DNA from 4 places in the Mesorhizobium sp. M0243 genome. Region 4 is predicted to be linked to each of the others. Evidence: riboswitches for the same ligand, from Rfam matches in the RefSeq annotation. Region 4 holds a riboswitch; each other region holds the start of a gene.
The links. A riboswitch is a leader RNA that binds a small molecule or an ion and turns the genes downstream of it on or off. The one in region 4 is predicted to bind cobalamin.

Region 1 (4,207 bases), on a different contig from region 4:
CCAGATTGACGGCGAGATGGCGGCGCGCATCAATGAGGTCGCGTCGAGAGCACCGACCCGCTGGCAACATTTCGTCGACGAGTGCTCGACCTATATCGAGATGGCGCTGGAGCCGGAAATCCAGCGCATCATGTTCCGCGATGGCCCGGCCGTGCTGGGGGATCCAGCGCAATGGCCGAATGCCAGTGCGTGCATCGCTTCAATGACCGACCATCTGACCGCGCTGCAGGAGGAGGGGGTCGTTGTCTCCAGCCTCGACCCCGAGACCGCCTCGCGACTGATCATCGGAGCGAGCAGCCAGGCAGCGCAACGGATCGCCAATTCGAACGACCCCGAAACGACGTCGAAGAAGGTGGTGACGGCGTTCAAGCAACTGCTTGAAGGCCTGCTGAAGAAGCCGGATCCGCAGTCGAATTGAAGTTCTCACCGGAGCTTTCGTGCCGGCAGCTGTTCACGATAGGAATTTTTTCTTGACACCATGCCCTCAGCTAAGGTATATATTCGTCCATGGTGCTGATTTGCGCCAGTGACCGGCCGCACAGGCGGGTTTTTCGTTTGATGCCCCGTCAGCCAACGCGCTGGCGGGCTCCGAACCAACCCGTTACCCCGAATTCGTCGCCCTTTGGCGTCAGGGCCGCAATTGACAATCGCCGGGTTGAGTCCATCCTCTTCCACCATCTCTGAGGCGGAGATTCGGGACACATGTGGGATTTCGAGATCGGCCGGTCGGTGTCCATCATGATGCGGACCTGGCCGTTCATCGTCTTTCGCATGATCGTCTATTTCGGCATCACGCTGGCCTATATTATGGCAACCGGCACCGGCGCCTCCGTCGGCTATGGCGTTGGCCATATCTCCACCGATCCCGACGGGCCGCTGTCGTTTGCCCTGTGGGGCGGCGTGGTCGGTTTCGGCGTCGTCTCGATCGCCGTCTACTGGATCCGCGAATACATCCTCTATGTCGTCAAGGCCGGCCACATCGCCGTCATGGTTCATCTGATCGACGGCCGCGACATTCCCGGCGGTCAGGACCAGATCGCCTACGCCAGGGATGTCGTCACCCAGCGTTTTGCCGAAGCCAACATCCTTTTCGTCGTCGACCGACTCGTCAAGGGTGCCATCCATGCCATCACCGGCCTGCTCGGCGGTATCGCCGCCTTCCTGCCGATACCAGGCCTGAGCGGCCTGGTCTCCTTCATCAACACGGTGATCCGCCTGTCGCTGACCTATGTCGACGAGATCATCCTCGGCTACAACATCCGCATCAATTCAGCCCCGCCCTTCGAGACGGCGCGCCAAGGCGTAGTGCTCTATACTCAGAACGGCAAGGTCATGGTCAAGAACGCCGTCTGGCTGGCGGTCATCATGTGGGGCATGTCGTTCATCATCTTTCTGATGATGCTGGCACCTGCCGGTGCGATTCTGTTCCTGATGCCTGGCCAGCTCGCCGGCTGGGCTTTTGTGCTCGCCATCGTCTTCGCCTGGGCATTCAAGGCGGCGTTCATCGAGCCTTTCGCCATCGCCTGCCTGATGCAGGTCTATTTCAAGACCATCGCGGGCCAGGTGCCCGATCCGGCCTGGGACGCCCGGCTGGCCGAGGCATCGTCGAAGTTCAGGGAGCTCAAGGACAAGGCGCTGGCCTCCTTCGGCGGTTCGCGCTGGGCTACGGCCGGCGCCACACCCTGATCGGCTGGGCGGATGGTGTCTGGTGAGGCAGGAACGGTGTTGAGGCGCGCCACGGTGGATTTGAGCTGTGTCTCGCCTTGCCCGGAAAAGGTCTCGCTCATGATCAGCTCCGGCAGCGGCAGCCGCCGTCCCCAGCCATGCGTTTCAAGGTCCGGTTTGGGAGCGAACTCGGAAACACGGCCGACGCAGAGATAGGCGACCGGCGTTACGTGATCCGGAATGGCCAACAGCCGCTTCAGCGCCTCAGCCTCGATGATGCTCACCCAGCCGACGCCAACGCCCTCGGCACGCGCGGCCAGCCAGAAATTCTGCACCGCGCAGACGGTGCTGTAGAGATCCATCTCCGGATTGTGCCAGCGTCCCAGCGGCGAACCCTTCGAGCGCTGCCGGTCGCAGGTGATGCAGATGTTGAGCGCGCTCTCGCAGATGCCTTCCAGCTTGAGCTTGCGGTACAGCGCCTGTTTTTCCGCCTCGATCGCCGGCAGTTCCTGTTCTCGCGCGGCCAGGAACAGGTCGCGCACCTCCGCCCGTCGTTTGACATCGCGAATGACAATGAAATTCCATGGCTGCATGAAGCCGACCGATGGCGCGTGATGGGCGGCAAGCAGCAGCCGTGCCAGCACGTCGTCATCGATCGCGGTGGGCAGGAAATGGCTGCGCACGTCACGCCGCGTGAACATGGCGCGGTAGACCGCATCGCGCGCATTCTGGTCAAATCCATCGTCAATGGCAGCGGTCATGTGTTCCGGCATCGCTTGTCCCCTTGCGATTGCAGATTCAAAACTGACAGAGCGTACTTTGTGCGTCCAAGTAGACGCACGTCGCTCTGATGCCATCCGCCTGACCACGCGGATGACAATGCCTGCCAGGCCGGTCTTCTGGCTCGGGATCAACCCGCGTCCGGTGCCTTCCCGTCATCGACAGTGGCATTTACCGGCGCGGTCCCCCTCACAGCGTTGGGCACGCCACGGAATTCAACCGTGTTCCCGATTCTCCCGCTTGCGGCGGGCACCAGGCAGTACCAGGGACCTTACGCCGAAGCGCCCGCGGGGCCAATGCCTGCGGCGACGCGAATGGACGCAGTCGCGATTTTCCCCAGTCATCGGCCGCCCGTGCATGGCCTTTGTCGATCCGGGTCACTAGATTAGGACGATGACCACCCGTCTCTACACCCATCCGATCTTCCTCGAGCATCTCACGCCGCCCGGACATCCCGAGCGGCCCGACCGCTTACGCGCCATCGAGCGCGTGCTCGACGACGAAGCCTTTGCCGGGCTCGATCGTATTCAGGCGCCGGAAGGCGACGAGGCCACCATCCTCTACGCGCATCCCGCCGATTTCGTCGCCCGCGTGCGCGCCGCCATCCCCGACGAGGGGATTGCCCGCATCGATGCCGACACCACTGCCAGCCCGAAGAGCTGGCAAGCGGCGATCACCGCGATCGGCGCCGCCAACGCCGCCGTCGATGATGTCTTTTCGGGCCGCGCCGACAACGTCTTCGTCGCCGCCCGGCCGCCCGGCCATCATGCCGAAAAGACCACGGCGATGGGCTTTTGCCTGTTCAACACGGCGGCGATCGCGGCGCGTTATGCGCAGAAGAAACACGGTGTCGAGCGCGTTGCCGTCGTCGACTGGGACGTGCATCACGGCAATGGCACGCAGGATATTTTCTGGGACGATCCGTCGGTGCTCTATTGCTCGACACACCAGATGCCGCTTTATCCCGGCACCGGAGCGAAGACCGAAACGGGCGCCGGCAACATCGTCAACGCACCGCTGGCGCCGCAGACCGGCAGCGAAGTGTTTCGCGATGCCTTCCTGTCGCGCGTCCTGCCCGCGCTCGACAATTTCGCGCCCGACCTGATCATCATTTCGGCGGGGTTCGACGCGCACCACCGCGATCCGCTGGCCGAGATCAATCTGACCGAGGATGATTTCGACTGGGCGACCGGCCAGCTGATGCAGCGCGCGGCACGCCACAGCGGCAACCGGCTCGTCAGCCTGCTCGAGGGCGGCTACGATCTGCAGGGATTGGCATTTTCGGTCGCCGCCCATGTCGGGCGACTGATGAAAGGATGAATGATGGCCGATGAGACCAACGAAGACGTCAAGGCGATGAGCTTCGAGCAGGCACTCGATGCGCTGGAGAAGATCGTCGATGATCTGGAGCGTGGCGACGTGCCGCTCGACCAGTCGATCAAGATCTATGAGCGTGGTGAGGCGCTGAAGGCGCATTGCGACCGGCTGCTGAAGGCCGCCGAGGACAAGGTCGAGAAGATCAGGCTGTCGCGCGACGGCAAGCCGGTTGGAACGGAGCCACTCGACGCGGATTGAGGCTCGGTCCGAACGATGGCCTCGCCTCACCGGTTTTTGGACATGATCATGATCGAGGATATAACTCGTTCCGATTGAAACAGCTCAAGGACAAGAGGAGATACGGAAGCGATGTGCAGAAACATCAAGACCCTGTTCAATTTTGATCCGCCGGCAACCAATGATGAGGTGCGCGACGCGGCTCTTC
Region 2 (4,207 bases), on a different contig from region 4:
AGCCCCGCGGCTCTTTTGTTGAAGATCAGCTTCGGCTGTTAACGGCCGAAGAGGTTCCGGTCGCTGCCCTGAGGGGCGGACTTCTCCACGTCGCCCGACGAATTGAGCAGCTTCTCGACGAGGCCACCGCTGTTGCGGACCGAGCTCGTATGCGCGCTGTCAACCGAAGTAACCGCAGGCTGATTGGCGCCGTTGGAGCCAAAGTTGTCGCTGCCGGCGAACGCGCTGCCGGTGATGGCCAGAACGGCGGCGGCAGCAATAAGGATCTTGTTCATTTTAATCTCCTGAATTCTGGATTTCGCCAGGACGGCAGACACAGCTGCCGTCGCTTGCGAATTGGTTATTAGCGACCGAAGAGGTTACGGTCGCTGCCCTGAGCGGGCGTCTGGGCAGTCGATTCCGCGGTCTTGGTGGAAGCCGTGTACGACTGGTCCACCGTGGCGGCAGGCTGGTTGGAGCCGTTCGAACCGTAGTTGTCGCTGCCGGCGAAAGCGCTGCCGGAGATGGCCAGAACGGCGGCGGCAGCAATGAGGATCTTGTTCATCTTAAATACTCCTGAATGTCTGAATTTCGCCAGGGCGGCGGGCGAGCCCGCCGTCGACTGGGAATCGGCTGTTAGTTGTTGCCGAAGAGGTTGCGGTCAGCACCCTGGGCAGGCGCCTGAGCAGCCGGTTCCGACTTCTTGGTCGAAGCGGTGTACGAGCTGTCGACAGCAGTGGCTGCCGCGGCGTTCGAACCGTAGTGGTCGCTACCAGCGAAGGCGCTGCCGGAAATGGCCAGAAGGGCTGCGGCAGTGAGAATGATCTTTTTCATTTTTGTACTCCAGTATCGTCTTTTTCCGTCCGTCTAGCGGCGTGTCTTGGAAATGAAATCGCGTCGTTCGGACAGCCCCGATGTGGGAGGGCAACCCCGCCTTTTCCAATCACGAAGTTGTTCCGTGTGGACCATGAATCCACACCTTGAAATTGTGCCAAGGGAATCTACGGGTATATTTTTCTTCTTTAAATCAGCATGTTAAGTGTAACCGCTGGATGGATCACTGACTGTTTCAGAGGCCCAGCGTTCACACCGTCCTGCACGCACCGTCAACAGAAACGAACCGTTCGGTTCGATTTTAGATCGAGCTAATAGTCACTTTTCGAAACCGTTAACCTTTTTTGACCCCGCCAAGGGGTCCGATTCGGGGATATCGCAGCCGGCAAAATGGTCATCCGGGAGGTGGATTTCAGCCCGCGACGGTCTGCGGGAACGTTCGCATGCCGTGTCGCGCCGCATGGATACGATGTCGTTTTCATGCCGACGGCGCGCCCCCGATCGTGGTTAGATCATACCATCTCAGGTGCCGCTTCGTGACGACGAGGCGGAGAATTGGGAAGCCGGTCAGAATCCGGCGCTGCCCCCGCAACGGTGGTGGAGTTCAAGTCGCAACGGGAGACCACTGGGCAACTGCCTGGGAAGGTGTCGCGATGGTCCGCAAGGACAACTCCAGAGCCCGGAAACCAGCCCGAGATTGTTAGACTCGACTGATCGCGGTGGGCGGTCAAGAGGTGGATAGCGCATGTCTGGCACCTAGCCGGCCTGCGTTTCAATCCTTCCTCCATCACCACCAGTTCAGTCCTTAGAAACGAGGACAGGACATGGATACCCGCAACGACATGCTGAGGCTCTTGAACAGCCGCCGGCAAGGCTTTTCACTGGAGCAGCCCTTCTACACCGATCCAGACTACTTCAAGCTCGACATGGAGTTGATCTGGTATCGCGACTGGCTGTTCATCGGCCATGATTGCGAACTGCCGAAGCCGGGCAGCTACATCACCGTGCAGATCGGCGACTACCCGGTCGTCCTTGTCCGCGACCAGCACGGCAAGATCAACGCCTTCCACAATTCCTGCCGCCATCGCGGCAGCCGCGTGTGCAACGCGGAAAAGGGTACGGCGGCAAAGCTCGTCTGCCCGTATCATCAGTGGACCTATGAGCTGGACGGCCGCCTGCTGTTTGCCCGCCAGATGGCCGACGGTTTCGACAAGAGTGATTTCGGCCTGAAGCCGGTCGCCTGCGAGAGCGTCGGCGGCTACATCTTCATCTGTCTGGCCAAGGAGCCGGCGGATTTCGCGCCGATGCGGGCGATGATCGAACCCTATCTTTTGCCGCACCGGTTGCGTGAAGCAAAGATCGCCTTCGAGAGCACGATCGTCGAGAAGGGCAACTGGAAGCTGGTCTGGGAAAACAACCGCGAGTGCTATCACTGCGCCGCCAATCATCCTGAGCTGTGCAAGACCTTCCCCGAGGCTCCGACCGTGACCGGCGTCAATGGCGCCGACAGCGACCCTGAAATGGTCGCGCACTGGGCCAAATGCGAGGCATCAGGCCTGCCGAGCAAATTCCGCATCGATCCGGCAGGGCAGTACCGCGCCACCCGCGCGCCGCTGCTGCGCGATGCCGTCAGCTACACCATGACGGGAAAACGGGCGGTCCAGAAGAACCTGTCCGACAGCGTTCCAACCGACCGCATCGGCTCCTTGCTGCTTTATCATTATCCGACAACCTGGAACCATATCCTCGGCGACCATGCCGTTACCTTCCGTGTGCTGCCGATCAGTGCCACGGAAACCGCGGTGACGACAAAATGGCTCGTCCACAAGGATGCGGTCGAAGGGGTCGACTACGACCTCGCTGAGCTCACCCATGTCTGGACCGAGACCAACGACCAGGACCGCCGCATCGTCGAGGAAAACGCCTTCGGCATCCTGTCGCCGGCCTACGAACCAGGCCCCTATTCGGAGCTGCATGAGGGCGGCGTGATCCAGTTCGTCGAGTGGTACGCGTCGTTCATCGGACCGCGCCTTGCCGAAGGCGACCGGCCGGCCCTGCGCAGTGTCGCCTAGCCCAGGGGACAAGAGGATGAATGCGATGACGGACCTTGGCCTCTATCGCCATCTCGACCAGATGACGCCCTGGAACGACAGGCTGCAGGTGCTGGAAGTGATCGGCGTCAGTGACGAAGCGCCTGACGTGAAGACCTTCACCTTCCGCTCCGACAACCAGACCTGGTTCCGTTACAAGCCCGGCCAGTTCGTGACGCTGGAACTGCCGACATCGGACGGGCCGCTGATGCGCACCTACACGCTGTCGTCCTCGCCGTCGCGGCCGTTCTCGATCGCGGTGACGGTCAAGGCGCAGGCGGGCAGTACCGGTACGCGCTGGATGTTCGACCATCTGACGCCCGGTTCGCACGTCAAGGCCTATGGGCCGACCGGCGACTTCTCGCTGCACAGCCACCCGGCGGCCAAATATCTGTTCATTTCGGCCGGCTCCGGCGTGACGCCGATGATGTCGATGCTGCGTTGGCTGAATGACTGTGCGCCATGGACAGATGTCGGCTTCGTCAACTGTGCGCGCCGCCCGGAAGAGATCATTTTCCGCAAGGAACTCGAGCTGCTCGGCAGCCGCATGCCCGGCCTGTCGCTCGGCTTCATGATCGAGGAACGGTCGAGCCGCGAGGGCTGGTTCGGCCATATGGGCCGCATCGACGCGATCCGGCTGCCATTGCTGGCGCCCGATTTCCGTGAGCGCGAGATCTTCTGCTGCGGCCCCGATCCCTTCATGCGCGCCGTGCGCGGCATGCTGGAAGCCGCCGGCTTCGACATGGCGAAATACCATCAGGAAAGCTTCGCGGCGCCTGCCGTGGAGGAGATCCCGGCGCCGTTCTCGCCGCCGGCGGAAGACGGCGCCGCTGCTGCTGTCGAGGCCGTGACACCAATCCGGTTCTCGCTTTCCGATGTCGATGCCGAATGCGTCGCCGGCCAGACCGTGCTGCAGACGGCACGCGCCTCTGGGGTGCGGATTCCCGCCGCCTGCGAGTTCGGCCTGTGCGGCACCTGCAAGGTGAGGAAGGTCGCGGGCGACGTCGAGATGAGTCACAATGGCGGCATCCTCGATCACGAAATCGAGGACGGCTTTATCCTCGCCTGTTGCTCGAAGCCGCTTTCGGCGCTTGAAATCGAAGCGTGACCGGCTGCGCTCGCCCGGAGCCTGCGCCATCTTGCCAAAAACCCTGCAAATGGTTAGACGCCTGCAACGGTGGGGTTGACCGTAAGGCCCGAAGATCATCTCCGCGGCCTGCTCGGCGGGGGAGCAAATATGCGACAATCCGGCATCTATGCCATTGCCAGCAAGGATATCGTCTTTGAATCCTTCGACGGCGAAG
Region 3 (4,207 bases), on a different contig from region 4:
CGCGGCGGGTGGTGGCGACGATGACCTGGAAGACGGGCACGCCGGCGCGGTCGAACAGGGTCTCATTGCCGGGTTCGGCGCCGGACGCGAAAGCGGTCGCGGTGATGATGGCGGCGGGTTTCAGCGAGGCGAGTGCTGTTTCCACGAAGGCCAGGGATGCGGGGTCCTTGAGGCTGGAGACGAAGATTGGGACCGGATTGATGCCGCGCTGGCGGAGCGCTTCGAAAAGCGCATCGATGGGCGCGACATCGGCGGCCAATAGCATCGAGCGATAGAACAGGATGGGGATGATAGGAGCGTTGACGTTGTCAGCGTCGAGTTCCTTCACACCCCCCTCTGTCCTGCCGGACATCTCCCCCGCAAGGGGGGAGATTGCGCTGTCATTGGAGATTTCGCCAATTGTCGAGGTTGCGGACGCGTCAGCTTCTAATGAAACGGGAAAAGAGCCGGCTTTGATGCAGTCCGATCTCCCCCCTTGCGGGGGAGATGTCCGGCAGGACAGAGGGGGGTGTGAAGGATCACCAACGACCCCAAGTCCTGGCTCATAAAACCCGGCTTTCGGCACTGGAACCGGCTCTGCTACGTCCGCATCCGATCCAGCCAGCCCCGCCAATCTCCGCACCAGCGCGCTCATATTCGCCGGGCCGCCCTCGCGGAAATAGTCGAGCAGGCCATCGAGCTCCTCGCGCGGCAGCGTCGAGGCTTCGATCAGGCGCAGATCCTCGTCGCGGCATTCGCCGGGCAGCAGCGCCAGCTTTATGCCGTGTGCGCGAGCGGTCGAGGCAAGCTGGTCGCAGCCGTAGCGCCACCAGTCGTAGCCGCCGAGGATGCGCACGAGGATGACCTTGGCGTGGCGGGCGACGCTGTCGACCCAGAGGTCGACGGACATGGGATGGCGCAGGTCACGCAGGGCAGCCAGCCGCATCGAGGGCAGGCGGCCGGCATCGGCCTTCCAGGCTGCCGCCAGTCCGGCGAGGTCGCTGTCGGTGAAGGACAGGGCCACGATATCCGCCGGCGTCTGCCGCAGATCGACCGGCTCGGCGAGGTCGTCGAGCGAGGCGGATGTCGTGGTGAGGATGTGCATCGCAACCCGTGTCCGAGATCAGCCGGCGAGTATACGCTCGATCGCCGGGCGGTTCAGCCCCTTCAGGCCGATGACGACGAGACGCGAGCGGCGGTCGTCCTGCGCGGTCCAGGCGCGGTCATAGTAATGATTGACGCGCGGCCCGACGGCCTGCAGCAAGAGCCGCATCGGCTTGCCACCGACCTCGACGAAGCCTTTTACACGCAGCACGTTTTCTTCTTCGGCGACTGTGGCGACACGCTTTGCCAGTTCATCGGGATTGGCGATCGAGGCAATGTCGACAATGAACGTGTCGAAGTCGTCATGCTCATGGTCGAATGCGCCGTCATGGTGGGACTTGCGGTTTTCGATGTCGTCCTCGACGGCGAGACCGAGCCCGAGCAGCACGGAGGGATCGACCTTGCCATGCGACGTCGGCACGATCTTCACGGCGCGGGCGGAGTGTTCGCCAATGATGGCGTTGGCGCGGGCGGTGCCGGCGGCGTCCATCAGGTCGCTTTTCGACAGGATGATCAGGTCGGCGCAGGCGATCTGATCCTCGAACACTTCTTCCACCGGATCGTCATGGTCGAGCGTCTCGTCCCCGGCGCGCTGCGCCTGCAAAGCATCCATGTCGTTGGCGACGCGGCCTTCGGCCAATGCCGGCCCGTCGACCACGGCGATGACGCCGTCGACTGTGACGCGGCTCTTTACGCTCGGCCATTGAAACGCCTGGACCAGCGGCTTGGGCAGCGCCAGGCCCGAAGTCTCGATCAGGATGTGGTCGACCCTCGGCGTCAGCGCGAGGATCTTGTCGAGCGCCGGGACGAAATCGTCGGCGACGGTGCAGCAGATGCAGCCATTGGCCAGTTCGACGATGTTTTCCTCCGGGCAGGTGTCTATGCCGCAGCCCTTGAGGATCTCGCCATCGATGCCGATGTCGCCGAATTCGTTGACAATGATGGCAATGCGCTTGCCGCCGGCGTTTTCCAGGAGATGGCGGACCAGCGTCGTCTTGCCGGCGCCGAGGAAGCCGGTGACGACGGTGCAGGGAACGCGGGAGAGGTTCGCAGGCGAATCTGGGGCAGTCATGGTCAATCCTTCAGCAGGTCTAAGGGAGGGATGCGGGCAACGAGGCCACGCTTCAGGCTATCGGGGCGGCCGCGCCATGGAATCAGGCCGTCCTTCGAGGTGGCGAAGAGCTTGGCGCCTGTCACGAGGTCGGCGCCGCTGGTCGTGGTCAGGTCGCCGAAGACATAGCTCCAGCACCCGTCGCGCAGGATGGCGGCGCTGAGGCGGCGCTTGCAATTGCCGAGGCATTCGACGCTGCGGATGCGGATGTCGTCGCCGGATGCGGCGCGGCGCGTGTCGTCCGCCAGCAATTCGCCGGCGCGGGGATGAGCGTCGGCGCCGGTCTCATCGCGGCAGGAGGCGCAGACGATGATGGTGACGCCGGCCAAGGCATCATCATGGCCGGACGAAATATCCGCTGTGCCAGCCGAAAAACTGCTGTCGTGGTCCAAGATCGGGCTCCTTGCCCGGAAACCCGCCGGGCGATCGGATTCTAAAGTCGCAGACGGCAGGTCTCCTGGCTCGCGGGTCATCGCCTTGGTAGCCGCCTTCCCGGGAACTCCCCAGTGGCTTTCGGCCTTGGCTCTTCGCTTACAGTTGCGGGGACAGCCGCGGATTTGGGATTTTGCCCCGCACCGCATTCCCTCTTAGCTCTTGCCGTTGCGGGCAAGAGACCATCTGAACCGGATTTAGGCTTTTGCGGGCAGCGGTGTCAACGCAACGCAGGGGCAATCTGAAATCAGGGGCGGGGACGCTTCACTACCACTGACCGCTCTTCGCGAATGCCATCTTCGTTGTTGGGATCAGGAAAAGCTGTAACGAAAGCCGTCAGAAGGATATCTCCATCTTGCCGGTCCAGCCATCCGGCGCTGTCACCCACATCGAAGTAAATGCCATCAACTTTGAAGCCAAATGTGTCTCCAGCAGGTCTAGGGTAGCGTTTTCGGATTGCCTGCGCATGTACGTCCCATGAAAAGGACGAAATCCTATCGAGGCACTCCTGCACCTCTTGGGTCAGCCTGGCTTTGATATCCATTGTTTATCCGCTAGCCTGTGTACGTTGGCTCAATTGTTATCTCCCGGCAACGCAAGGATGACCTGACGCAGCGCCTGGTACCCGTCGCCGTGGTGCCAGTCCTGATCAACGAGGAGCTCTTGACCTTCCGGCCAAGTTTCGTTGTCCAGGAGAATTTCGTTGCCGACCAGTGCTCCGCCATAGCTCGCCAGGAATATCCGGATGAAATGACTGCCAGGGCGAACCTTAGCCGTGAACAGTTTTTCCAAGCGGGCATAAAACGCTGGATATGTCCGGTTGAGAGTGCATTCCACTGCAGCCTGTGTGATCACAGGTCCACCGTAGATCTTCCAGCCAGCATCATTCCGTTGCCAGAATGCAATCTGGGCTTGCATGTTCTCGCAAACATGCTCCGCAAGGCCCTCGATCAGCACATGAAATACACCGATCAGGAATTTTCCGAATGCTTGGAAAATCGCCTGTTCACGCGTGTCGCCCAGTCCAACAAAAGATTCGATGACCGGCTGAGTGCCTAGCAACGGTGAGAAGACGTAGATTTCGAGAACAAGCCTGCGACCCGAGCCTGACGGCTCCTTGTCGAAAACTTGGGCTTCAAAGCGCAGGTCTTCCAGTCCAATCCAGACATCGTTCTGTCCACGGATGGCGCTGATCCCATGCGCAATCAACGCTTCGTGGATCAGGTCGAGAACCTCTTGCGATGCCATCATTGAACCTAGGCCGACAAAACTCCCTCAAACGGCTGCAGCCGACGGCTGATGTCAAGAGCGCCCGTCGCTGATCACGCTCAGCAGCGCCGGACCCAAATCCCCGGCAGGCGTCACTTCGATGCGTTCGAGTCCGAGCCAGCCCTGCATCTGCTTCAATTCCTCGAACAGCTCTGCAGCGGTTTCAGGCGGTGCACCGGGCTCCGCATAGGCCGCATGGACGCGCAGTATGCTGGCCGGACGGTCGGCCTTGAGGTCGACGCGTGCCACGATCCTGTCGCCGAGCAGGAACGGCAGGACATAATAGCCATATTGCCGCTTGTCGGCCGGCGT
Region 4 (4,207 bases):
CCGCGCTGCTTCATCATGGCGGCATGGCCAACGAGGTTTCGATGGGCTCGGCCTTTGTGCTGCCCAGTGATTTCGATACGCCAGGCCTCGACGGCTTCCAGCCGGCGGCCTTCATCGCCACGCCGATCCTGAAAATGGTCGAGCCGATGCTGCCTGGCCCGCCGGCCGTCACCCGCCTGCTGCAGGCGCTCGGCCGCTTCCCGCGCAAGGGCTGCTATCTCTATGGCGGCAAGTGGATGGCCGAGCCCGTCTTCCCCGAAGGCATGAAGGCGAACGGGCTGCTCGGCCTGTCCTCCAACCAGCAATTCATGGGCTTGCCCGCCGACGCGACCGCAAAGCCCGGCGACTACGCGTTTCTAAGGCCGACGCAGAGCGAAGCCGTGCTGCAGCAGTTCGGGTCGATCGCTGTGTTTTCCGGCGGCGGGATAGTCGATCGCTGGCCGGCGCTGCCGATGGCCTGACCGACTACGCCTTCACCGGTATCCAGATCTCCAGCCCGCCATTGCCGCTGCGTGGGTCGAACTCAGGGCCGTAGCGTTCGAATTCCGGCGCATCCGATATCTCGTGGCCGGAAGCCGGCAGCCATTTGTTCCAGATCGTATTGACCGTGCGGCGGATGGTCGAGATGTGTTCGCGGTGGGCAAAGACCGCATATTTCTGCGCCGGCACCCGCACCCGGCTGAATTCCCTCGGCAGGTCGGAAAAATCAGACACTTCGACGCCGGCGATGTAGTCGAAATTGCCGGCATCGTCGCCGTTGACGCAGACGCCATAGGCGACGTCGCCGGCCTCGCCCGGAATGTTGCCGATATAGGGGCCGAAGCGCTGCCATTGCATCGGAATGGCGGCGCTGGTTTCGCAGCTGTAGCGTTCGCCGAGGCCGGCGATCAGGAACGGCCGGCTGGTCTCGAAACGCGGTGGTTCGAGATTGGTGAGGAAGGACTGGTCCATCAGGATCGGCTCCACGAGGTCGAGCTTGTCGAGTGTGCCTTGCGCGCGCACCAGTTCCGGCGTGGTGCCGAACTGATCGCGGAAGGCACGGGTGAACGCCTCATGCGAGTTGTAGCCGGCGTCGAGCGCGACGGAGAGAATGTCGGGCGCCCCGCCGGCCAGCTTGCGCGCCGCCTCGGTGAGCCGGCGTGAGCGCATGTAGCCCATCACCGAGCGGCCCGTGGCAGCGCCGAAAGCCCGCGTCACATGAAAACGCGACACGCCGCTGCTTTGCGCGACATCGTCAAGCGAGATCGCCTCCGGCAGATGACTTTCGACGAACCACAGCGCTTTCTCGGTCGGGTTCATTTTGCTCCTCGCATTGGCCAGATCATCCTGCCGTTTCCTGGCGCGGCCAGTTTGATCGAAATTGCGCATCCCGCGCAATCGAACCGATCCCGTCACAGTCGCACACCGATATGGCACAGCGGTCGAGCGCCCCTTGCCGCCGACGAGCCAAATTCGGCAGGCTTCGCTTGACAGCGCCAGGCGGCATCCTCTAAATGCGTAATGTTATTACATATCGAGAGCGTGAAATGCATGTTTCCCCTAGCCGGCCCACCACTCCGTCCGAGAAATCCATTGCGAAGCGATTGGGGGAAATCTACGCTGAAGCGGTGATGGTCCCCGAGTCGAAAGGCGAGGGGTGAAAAGGGAACACGGTGAGATCCCCAGGGGTCGAGGCCGTGGCTGCCCCCGCAACTGTAAGCGGCGAGCAAAATCCGTGAATGCCACTGGCCGGCAAGGCTGGGAAGGCAGGATGGCGCAACGACCCGCGAGCCAGGAGACCTGCCATCACTGAGTTGACCGGACGGGGTGTGCCGGGAGGAAACGCGAATCCCGGTCTTGTCGGCCGCTTCGCCAGCTTCCTTCCGTCGCCAGTTTTGGAAAGTGACGGAAAGTTGGACGGCTCTATCGATCATCGCATCATCGTGTGCACGCTTTGCCATCCCGGCAATCTGGCGGGCAGCCGATGACCGTAGCGCTTCTCGAAGCACATGACCTCTGCGCCATGGCCAATGGGCGGGATCTGGTCCAGGCGGTCAGCTTCTCGGTGGCCGCTGGCGATCGCCTAGCCATCATCGGTCCCAACGGCGCGGGCAAGACGACGCTGCTGCGCATGCTGTCGGGCATGCTGCGGCCGAGCTCCGGCGAGGTGAACCTCGGCGGGCGCCGGCTGGGCGGGATTTCCGCCGCCGAGCGGGCGCTGCATATCGCCGTTGTCGGCCAGACCGACCAGCCCGATCCGCGGCTGGCGGTGATCGACTATGTCGAGCTGGGCCGGGTCCCGCACGCTCGGCTACGGCGCAGGAGCGAGGAGCGTGACATTGTCGTCGATGCGCTGCGCCGGACCGGCCTGCTGCCGCTGCTTGGCCGCACCATCGGCTCGCTGTCGGGCGGCGAGCGCCAGCGCGCCCAACTGGCCCGCGCCATCGCCCAGCAGCCAAAGATCCTGTTCCTCGACGAGCCGACCAACCATCTCGACCCGCGCGCCCGCGGCGAACTGCTCGACCTCGTGGCAGGCTTCGAGATGACGGTGATCGCGGTGCTGCACGATCTGGCGCTGGTGGCACCGTTCGCCACCAGGGTGGCGGTGATGAACCATGCCCGTCTGCAAGCGCTCGCCGCACCGCGCGAAGCGCTGACCCAAAAGCTGATTCGCGAAATTTTCGGCATCGATGTGCTGCGTCTGCGCCATCCGACCGAAGACCGCGAACTGACGGTGTTCGATGTTCCGAACCGTGCCGCGCCGCCATCCTGATTGAAGCCGTCCCATATCGATCATCCCGTCCACAGGAGCAAACCCTTGAAACGCCTTGCTTTTTCGCTTGCCTTCTCGCTGCTGGCCTCGACAGCCCTGGCCTTCCCGGTAACTGTCGACAGCTGCGGCAAGCCGCTGACCTTCGATGCGCCGCCGAAGCGCGCCGTCATCCAGGATCTCAACATGGCCGAGATGGCTTTCGCGCTGAAACTGCAGCCGTCGATCGTCGGCCTGACCGGCATCACCGGATGGTACAAGGTGGGTCCTGAGTTCAAGGCCGAGCAGGGTTCGATCCCGGAACTGGCGCCGAAATATCCGACGCTCGAAAACCTCGTCGCGGTCGAGCCCGATTTTTTCTTCGCCGGCTGGTATTATGGCATGAAGCCGGGTGGTGAAGTGACGCCCGACACGCTTGCTCCGCACGGCATCAAGACGCTGGTGCTGACGGAAAGCTGCGTCCATCTCGACAAGAGCCGCCCCGCCGCCTCGATGGACCTACTCTATGGCGACGTCGAGAAACTGGGCAAGATCTTCGGCAAGGAGGCCGAAGCTGAGAAGCTTGTCTCCGGCTGGAAGACGCGGCTCGCCGAGATCACCGCCAAGGTCGGCGACGCCAAGGGAACGCGGGTCTTCCTCTATGATTCCGGCGAGGACAAGCCGTTCACCGCAGGCAAATTCGCCATCCCCAGCGCCATGATATCAGCCGCCGGCGGCGACAACATCATGGCCGACATGGACACCAGCTGGGGCAATACGGACTGGGAAACGGTGGCGTCGCGCAATCCGCAATTCCTCATCCTGCTCGATTACCAGGATGGCGGTGGCTACAGGAAACTGCTCGATTTCCTGAAGGCGCATCCGGCGATGAAGGAGACGGACGCGGTCAAGAACGAGCGCTTCGTCGCCCTGCGCTATGCCGAACTGACGCCGGGCCCGGCCAACATCGAAGCGATCGACAAGATCGCCAAGGCCATGCATCCGGAAGCGTTTTGATGCCTGTGGCCCAAAAGTGCGCAGCGGTTTTGGGGCAACGACATGCATGAACAAAAGATGCTGGAAGTGCGTCGCACGCGTCCTGACAGACACAACGCATTTCCAGGCTTGCGCCATCCGGCATTTGCACTGGCCATGCTGGTGGGAGCGGCGGCGATTGCCGCTCTCGCTCTGCTGTCGATCGCCTATGGTTCGACACTGATCCCGTTGACCGATGTTGTTGCCGCGCTTGGCCGTGCAGTCGGCTTCAGCGGGCGCGACGTGGCAGGACCGGTCGGCAAGATCGTCGTCGACCTGCGGCTGCCGCGCACGATCCTGGCCATCTGCGTCGGCGCCGGCCTCGGCGTCGTCGGTGCGCTGCTGCAGACGGTGACCCGCAACGACCTCGCCGATCCGTTCCTGTTCGGCCTGTCGTCGGGCGCCGCCGCGGGTGCGGTTTCCGTTATCACCGTCTTCGGCGAC

Region 1: another riboswitch for cobalamin. It lies ahead of bluB (5,6-dimethylbenzimidazole synthase); the one in region 4 lies ahead of NKJ11_RS05000 (ABC transporter ATP-binding protein).
Region 2: another riboswitch for cobalamin. It lies ahead of NKJ11_RS23725 (aromatic ring-hydroxylating oxygenase subunit alpha); the one in region 4 lies ahead of NKJ11_RS05000 (ABC transporter ATP-binding protein).
Region 3: another riboswitch for cobalamin. It lies ahead of NKJ11_RS26730 (DUF1636 family protein); the one in region 4 lies ahead of NKJ11_RS05000 (ABC transporter ATP-binding protein).

Annotation. Positions count from the first base shown of each region.
Region 1 is NZ_JAMYSF010000002.1:80,483-84,689, reverse strand. Features, by position in the region: gene NKJ11_RS02470 (TetR/AcrR family transcriptional regulator) at 1-418, shown strand, start outside; gene NKJ11_RS02465 (hypothetical protein) at 703-1,686, shown strand; partial or broken gene bluB (5,6-dimethylbenzimidazole synthase) at 1,809-2,426, opposite strand; cobalamin riboswitch at 2,538-2,717, opposite strand; gene NKJ11_RS02455 (histone deacetylase family protein) at 2,839-3,765, shown strand; gene NKJ11_RS02450 (exodeoxyribonuclease VII small subunit) at 3,769-4,020, shown strand; gene NKJ11_RS02445 (DUF2277 domain-containing protein) at 4,132-4,207, shown strand, end outside.
Region 2 is NZ_JAMYSF010000020.1:119,953-124,159, reverse strand. Features, by position in the region: gene NKJ11_RS23740 (DUF680 domain-containing protein) at 39-275, opposite strand; gene NKJ11_RS23735 (DUF680 domain-containing protein) at 344-544, opposite strand; gene NKJ11_RS23730 (DUF680 domain-containing protein) at 616-813, opposite strand; cobalamin riboswitch at 1,321-1,522, shown strand; gene NKJ11_RS23725 (aromatic ring-hydroxylating oxygenase subunit alpha) at 1,638-2,885, shown strand; gene NKJ11_RS23720 (FAD-binding oxidoreductase) at 2,911-4,011, shown strand; gene NKJ11_RS23715 (PqqD family protein) at 4,141-4,207, shown strand, end outside.
Region 3 is NZ_JAMYSF010000026.1:68,138-72,344, forward strand. Features, by position in the region: gene NKJ11_RS26720 (cobaltochelatase subunit CobN) at 1-1,084, opposite strand, end outside; gene cobW (cobalamin biosynthesis protein CobW) at 1,103-2,155, opposite strand; gene NKJ11_RS26730 (DUF1636 family protein) at 2,158-2,586, opposite strand; cobalamin riboswitch at 2,625-2,828, opposite strand; gene NKJ11_RS26735 (hypothetical protein) at 2,874-3,170, opposite strand; gene NKJ11_RS26740 (DUF6348 family protein) at 3,200-3,877, opposite strand; gene NKJ11_RS26745 (winged helix-turn-helix domain-containing protein) at 3,929-4,207, opposite strand, start outside.
Region 4 is NZ_JAMYSF010000003.1:178,560-182,766, reverse strand. Features, by position in the region: gene NKJ11_RS05010 (DSD1 family PLP-dependent enzyme) at 1-461, shown strand, start outside; gene NKJ11_RS05005 (AraC family transcriptional regulator) at 466-1,299, opposite strand; cobalamin riboswitch at 1,595-1,801, shown strand; gene NKJ11_RS05000 (ABC transporter ATP-binding protein) at 1,964-2,752, shown strand; gene NKJ11_RS04995 (ABC transporter substrate-binding protein) at 2,798-3,745, shown strand; gene NKJ11_RS04990 (FecCD family ABC transporter permease) at 3,881-4,207, shown strand, end outside.